3 regions of the Lactobacillus sp. M0403 genome follow, and region 2 is predicted to be linked to each of the others. Evidence: predicted binding sites of a transcription regulator. Region 2 holds the regulator's gene; each other region holds the start of a gene.
The links. The regulator HrcA, encoded in region 2, represses chaperone genes, less so after heat shock. The targets are predictions, from matches to a motif close to TTAGCACTCNNNNNNNNNGAGTGCTAA.

Region 1: a site for HrcA is predicted at 1,040-1,066, ahead of H3T48_RS05990 (ATP-dependent Clp protease ATP-binding subunit). Genes of this name have one in related genera too.
Region 3: a site for HrcA is predicted at 822-848, ahead of groES (co-chaperone GroES). Genes of this name have one in related genera too.

The regions. Positions count from the first base shown of each region.
Region 1 is NZ_JACFQV010000004.1:66,593-68,871, reverse strand. Features, by position in the region: gene H3T48_RS05990 (ATP-dependent Clp protease ATP-binding subunit) at 1-1,000, opposite strand, end outside; gene H3T48_RS05985 (hypothetical protein) at 1,180-1,362, shown strand; gene H3T48_RS05980 (phosphocarrier protein HPr) at 1,475-1,741, shown strand; gene ptsP (phosphoenolpyruvate--protein phosphotransferase) at 1,741-2,279, shown strand, end outside.
Region 2 is NZ_JACFQV010000002.1:217,499-219,777, forward strand. Features, by position in the region: gene ribF (riboflavin biosynthesis protein RibF) at 1-853, shown strand, start outside; gene hrcA (heat-inducible transcriptional repressor HrcA) at 990-2,039, shown strand; gene grpE (nucleotide exchange factor GrpE) at 2,052-2,279, shown strand, end outside.
Region 3 is NZ_JACFQV010000007.1:69,853-72,131, forward strand. Features, by position in the region: gene H3T48_RS08170 (redox-sensing transcriptional repressor Rex) at 71-712, shown strand; gene groES (co-chaperone GroES) at 895-1,179, shown strand; gene groL (chaperonin GroEL) at 1,197-2,279, shown strand, end outside.

The DNA of each region.
Region 1 (2,279 bases), on a different contig from region 2:
AGTTCATTCTTGAACCAGCTTCATCGAGCAAGTCAATGGCCTTATCAGGTAAGAAACGATCTTGAATATAGCGCTCAGATAATTCAGCAGCAGATTTGATTGCATCATCAGTGTAGTGAACGTGATGATAGTCTTCGTAACGCTTCTGAATACCTTTCAGAATTTGAATAGTTTCTGCAACTGATGGTTCTTTAACATCAACTGGTTGGAAACGACGTGACAAAGCAGAGTCTTTTTCAATTTCGCGATATTCGTTCAAGGTAGTTGCACCGACTAGTTGCAAGTCACCACGGGCAAGGGCAGGCTTAATGATGTTACCAGCATCCATGCCGCCTTCAGCATTTCCGGCGCCAACTATTTCATGAATTTCATCAATAAACAAGATGATGTCGTCATGATCTTGCAGTTCCTTGATCAATTGTTGCATCCGTTGCTCAAATTGACCACGAATTCCAGTTCCTTGAACAAGAGAAACAACATTTAATGAAATAATTCGTTTATCTTGTAATTTTGCAGGTACTGAACCATCAACTATTTGTTGTGCTAATCCTTCGACAACCGCAGTCTTACCAACTCCGGCTTCACCAATTAAGACAGGATTGTTTTTTGTTCTTCTATTTAAAATTTCGATGACACGCGCAATCTCTTTATCACGACCAATAACAGGATCGATTTTGCCTTTTTTAGCAAGAGCAGTTAAATCTGTACCGTATTGATCAAGTAGTGAACGGCCTCCACCACCATTATTAGGATTACCATTGTTCATTCCAGGGTTTCCTGGGTTATTAGGGTTGCCGTTCATTGCATTTTCATTATTAAAATTAAAGAGATCGTTAAAGTCGCCAAAGAAACCGTTGTTGTCGTTACTCATGTTAATATTTCCTTGTTGTTTAAGTTCTTGATAACATTGTCCACATAAATTGATTTCGCGGCTTTCTCCATTTACCTTTGCAAAAAGATGAATAGAGGCAGGTCGTTTTTGACAGTTTTGACAGAGCATTACATTACCGCCTTTCTTTTCAATGACTAAATTATATAATTAGCACTCTCAATAATCAAGTGCTAAAACTCGGAATAATATACATTATTATCTATTGAATCCAAATATGCTAAAATAATCACTTGTAAAAGCAAAAATGCTTAATTTTTAGTGTATGTTTTAGAAAAACGGTGGTATATTTGGATTATCAAAAAATTTTAGAGCAGTTAGCAAGTGGTGAATTAGATCATTATGAAGTTGAACCTAAAGATGCATTTGCGTTTCAGGCTGCTTTGAGATCTTTTGGCAAAAGACAGAACATAACTGGTAAAGCCCTACGTGGTGGAAAAATAGTTTACAAGCAATCAACGACGGAACTTTGATGATGTAAACTGTTACATTTATGTTGTCTAATTCACAAAAAAATGATAGTCTAAGTAAGCGAATAGGTAGTTACTACCGGTTTGATTTTTCAATTCAAAGGAGATATTTATAATGGAAAAACGCGATTTTCATGTTATTGCAGAAACAGGTATTCATGCTCGTCCAGCAACTTTGTTAGTACAAGCTGCTTCAAAGTTTGGTTCAGACATCAACTTGGAATACAATGGCAAATCAGTTAACTTGAAGTCAATCATGGGTGTTATGTCACTCGGTGTTGGTAAGAATGCTGACGTTACAATTAGTGCTGATGGTGATGATGAAAAAGATGCAATCAACGCTATTTCAGAAACAATGAAAAAAGAAGGATTAGCTGAATAATGACCAAGACATTAAAAGGAATTGCTGCTAGTGATGGTATTGCTGTAGCACCAGCCTATCTCTTGGTCGAACCAGATCTTTCTTTCACGAAGACAACTGTTTCAGATGTTGACAGTGAATTAACTCGTTACCATGAAGCTATTTCAGTATCAACTGAAGAAGTTGAAAAAATTCGTGATAGTGCCAAAAAGAGTTTAGGTGAAGAAGAAGCTCAAGTTTTTGAAGCTCACTTGATGATTTTGAATGACCCTGAATTTACAGGTGCAATTGAAAATGAAATCAAAGAGCAAAAAATTAACAGTGAAGCTGCACTTGATGAAACCGCTCAAAAGTTCATTACAATTTTTGAAGGCATGACAGATAACGAATATATGCAACAACGTGCTGCTGATGTTCGCGATGTTTCAAAACGAATCATGGCTCACTTATTAGGTAAGGAATTACCTAATCCAGCTTCAATTGATCATGAAGTTGTTGTTGTTGCTCATGACCTTACTCCAAGTGACACTGCTCAATTAAACAAGAAATTTGTTAAGGG
Region 2 (2,279 bases):
TGGTGTACATCGTGGTCATCAACATTTAATTAGAACTGCTAGAGAAAAAGCAACTGAGAAAAAGCTTCCTCTTGCAGTGATGACATTTGACCGTCATCCCAAGTCAGTTTATCAAGGAGCAGATGTTAGCTATATCGATAGCTTAGATGAAAAAGCATACAAAATGGAAAAATTGAATGTCGATTATCTTTTGGTAATGCACTTTAGTGATGCTTTTTGTAAGTTAAGTGCTCAACAATTTATTGATGAAATTATTGTAAAACTTGAAACAGATACAGTCGTAGCTGGATTTGATTATACGTATGGTCCAAAAGACGTAGCAAATATGGAAAATTTCCCTAAGTTTGCTAAAGGCAGATTCGATATCGTCAATGTGCCACAGCAGTCATATGGTGGACAAAAAATTGGTTCTACTGAAATAAAAAAAGCCATTGTTAATGGTGACATGGAACTAGCTAATGAACTTCTTGGCTTTCCATATATGATGTCTGGAAAAATTGGTCATGGTTTGCGCAACGGGCATAAGCTCGGTTTTCCAACTGCTAATTTGGTTTGGCAAGATAATAAGGTTATTCCAAAAATTGGTGTTTATGCCACAAAAACAAAGATTGATGGGCATTGGTATGATTCAATGACTAGTGTTGGATACAATGTAACTATCGGCGATGGAAAAAAAGTTTTAATTGAATCAAATTTATTTGGCTTTGATGAAGAGGCCTATGGCAAAAAAATGACTATTAAATGGTACAAGTATACACGTGGTGAGATTAAATTTGCCAATTTGGATGATTTGAAAAAACAAATGGAAGCAGACGAGAACGAAATTAAGGCTTATTTTGCTCAGCAAAGTTAATTTTATTTAAACAGTAATTCAAGTTAAAATTAATTGCGAAAAAATTAGCACTCAACTTGACATTCTGCTAAAAGCTAGTATCATAATAATTGTTAGCACCAAAAAAGTATGAGTGCTAAAAGTGAGGGCGATATTTATGTTGACCGAACGTCAAGAATTAATTTTAAAAACAATTATTAATGATTTTACTCAGACGCATGATCCTGTTGGCTCAAAAACAGTGATGAATCAGTTACCGATGAAAGTCTCAAGTGCGACAATTCGAAATGAAATGGCTGCACTTGAAGATAAAGGTCTTCTTGAGAAAACACATCTTTCAAGTGGACGAATTCCGTCAATGGACGGTTATCGGTACTATTTAGACAACTTGCTTGAGCCACTTAAGATACCATCCTCTGTTTACAAGAGAATTGTTAGTCAACTTGATCAACCTTTTCATCAGGTTAATGAAATTGTTCAAGAAGCAGCAAAGATTTTATCTGATTTGACTAATTACACAGCCTTTGCAGAAGGGCCAGAAAACAATGATATTACAATAACTGGTTTTAGAATTGTCTCCTTAGTTAATAGACAAGTGATGGCAATTTTAGTTACTAGTGATGGTGATGTTCACAATCAAGTTTATAACTTGCCACGTAACATCAGTGGTGATGAAATTGAAAAAGCAGTCCGAATGATTAACGATGAGTTAATTGGCAAAACGCTAAATGAAGTTACATCATCTTTGCTTAATCGAACTTTGGGTAAGAAACTTGCTGATTCTCATGCAAGTGATTTACTTGAGTTGGTTGAAGACGTCATTAAAGACGCTACAAGTGAGCAAATGTATGTTGATGGTCAGATTAATTTACTTAATAATACTTCTTTGGATGATGTTTCAAGTTTACGCTCCGTTTATGAGTTAATTGATCACAATGATTTGATTTCGGATATGGTTGATCAATGTATGAACTCAGACAGTGGTAAGTATCCAATTCGTGTTAGTTTGGGTTCAGATTTGCCAAGTGATTTACTTAAGGACTATAGTCTGCTCACTGCGGAATATAGTGTTGGTTCACATGGTAAAGGCGTAATTGCTTTACTTGGTCCTAACAATATGCCATATTCGCAAGTAATTGGTCTTTTGGAATATTTTAGAAATGAACTTGCTAAGAAACTACTTGAGTATTATGGTAGATTCAAATAAAGGAGGTTAGCCGTGAGTAAAGAAAAATATGCTAGTGAAAAAGATCTAAACAAAGATCAAACTAAAGCTGAAGAAAAAAAGTCTGATACAAAGGCTAATACTACAGATAAAAGTAAGAAGCCTGAGACTTCAAAAAAGCTTGAAACAGAATTAGCAGAATTAAAAGAAGAACAAAAAGAACTAGAAGACAAGTACCTTCGTAGTCAAGCGGAAATGCAGAATATGCAAAATCGCTACAAC
Region 3 (2,279 bases), on a different contig from region 2:
GTAAAATAATACTAATTGATGAGCTAATTCACAAATAACTCTTAGGCAAAATAAGTTGGAGGCTTTTAAAATGGAAAAAATCAAAATACCGACTGCGACTGCGAAAAGATTACCGCTATATTATCGCTATTTAATTATTTTAAATGAAGCAGGTAAAGAAAAAGTCTCATCGACTGAATTATCTGAAGCTGTTCAAGTAGATAGTGCTTCAATTAGACGCGACTTTTCATATTTTGGTGCTCTGGGCAAGCGGGGCTATGGCTATGATGTAAAGAGTCTGCTTACATTTTTTAAAAAAATTCTTAATCAAGATACTCTAACTAATGTTGCCTTAGTCGGTGTTGGTAATTTAGGACATGCGCTTCTTAACTATAATTTTAAGCGGAGTAACAACATCCGTATTTCCTGTGCCTTTGATATTGACCCTAAGATTACTGGTAAAATTTTGAGCGGTGTACCAGTATATGAGATGAGCGAGTTGAAGAAGCAATTAAGTGATCAACAAATTACTATTGCCATTTTGACTGTCCCATCTGATTCTGCACAAAGAACTGCCGATGATATGGTGGAAGCAGGCATTAAGGGCATCATGAACTTTACCCCTATTCGCTTATCTGCTCCAACTGGTGTAAGAATTCAGAATGTGGACTTAGCAACTGAATTACAGACATTGATTTACTTCCTTGACTCGGATAAGGGTAAGAATAGCTAGTAATAAACCTAATAATATCAACGTTTTAAATGAATTAGCACTTTGGTGAAAAAAGTGCTAATTTTTTCTTGCTTTTTTTTTGAAAAGGGGTTATTATCATATTTGTAAGTTAGCACTTGAGTAATAGGAGTGCTAACCGACAAGTAATTAAAAATGAAAATAAAACAATAGGAGGGACAAACGTGTTACAACCAATTGGTGATCGCGTGATCGTAAAAGTTAAAGAAGAAGAAGAAAAAACTGTAGGCGGAATCGTCCTTGCTTCAAATGCAAAAGAAAAGCCAACAGAAGGTGAAGTTGTAGCAGTTGGTGAAGGTAGCTATGCTGACAACGGCGACAAGATTCCAATGTCTGTCAATAAGGGCGACGTTGTTCTTTACGACAAGTATTCTGGCACTAACGTTGAATACGAAGGCGAAAAATTCTTAGTCCTTCATGAAAAAGATATTTTAGCAATTGTTAAGTAATCTAAGGAGCGGATATTATGGCAAAAGACATTAAATTTTCAGAAAAAGCAAGACGTTCCCTATTAAAGGGTGTTGATAAATTAGCTGATACTGTTAAAGCAACTATCGGTCCTAAGGGTAGAAATGTTGTTTTGGAACAATCATACGGCAACCCAGAGATTACTAACGATGGTGTAACAATTGCTAAGTCAATTGAATTAAAAGACCACTACGAAAACATGGGTGCTAAGTTAGTAGCTGAAGCAGCACAAAAGACTAATGACATTGCCGGTGATGGTACTACTACTGCAGTTGTTTTAACTCAAGCAATCATCCGTGAAGGAATGAAGAACGTTACTGCTGGTGCTAACCCTGTAGGAGTTCGTCGTGGTATTGAAAAGGCAACTAACGCAGTTGTTGATGAATTACACAAGATCAGCCACACAGTTTCTTCGAAAGATCAAATCGCTCAAGTTGCTTCAGTTTCTTCAGCTTCAAAAGAAGTTGGTGATTTAATTGCTGACGCAATGGAAAAAGTTGGTAATGACGGCGTTATTACCATTGAAGACTCACGTGGTATCGAAACTGAATTATCTGTTGTTGAAGGTATGCAATTTGACCGTGGTTACTTATCACAATATATGGTAACTGACAACGATAAGATGGAAGCTGACTTAGACAATCCTTACGTTTTGATTACTGACAAGAAGATTTCTAACATTCAAGACATCCTACCTTTGTTGCAAGAAATCGTTCAACAAGGTAAATCATTATTGATTATTGCTGATGACGTTTCTGGTGAAGCTCTTCCAACTTTAGTGTTGAACAAGATTCGTGGTACTTTCAATGTTGTAGCCGTTAAGGCTCCTGGCTTTGGTGACCGTCGTAAGGAACAATTACAAGATATTGCTGCTCTTACTGGTGGTACAGTAATTACCGAAGACCTTGGTCTTGAATTAAAGGACACTACAATTGCTCAATTAGGTCAAGCACGTCGTATCACTGTAACTAAGGACTCAACTACTATTGTTGATGGTGCTGGTTCAGAAGATGCTATCAAAGAACGTGAAGATTCAATCAGAAAGCAAATTGCTGATACTACTTCAGACTTTGACAAGAAG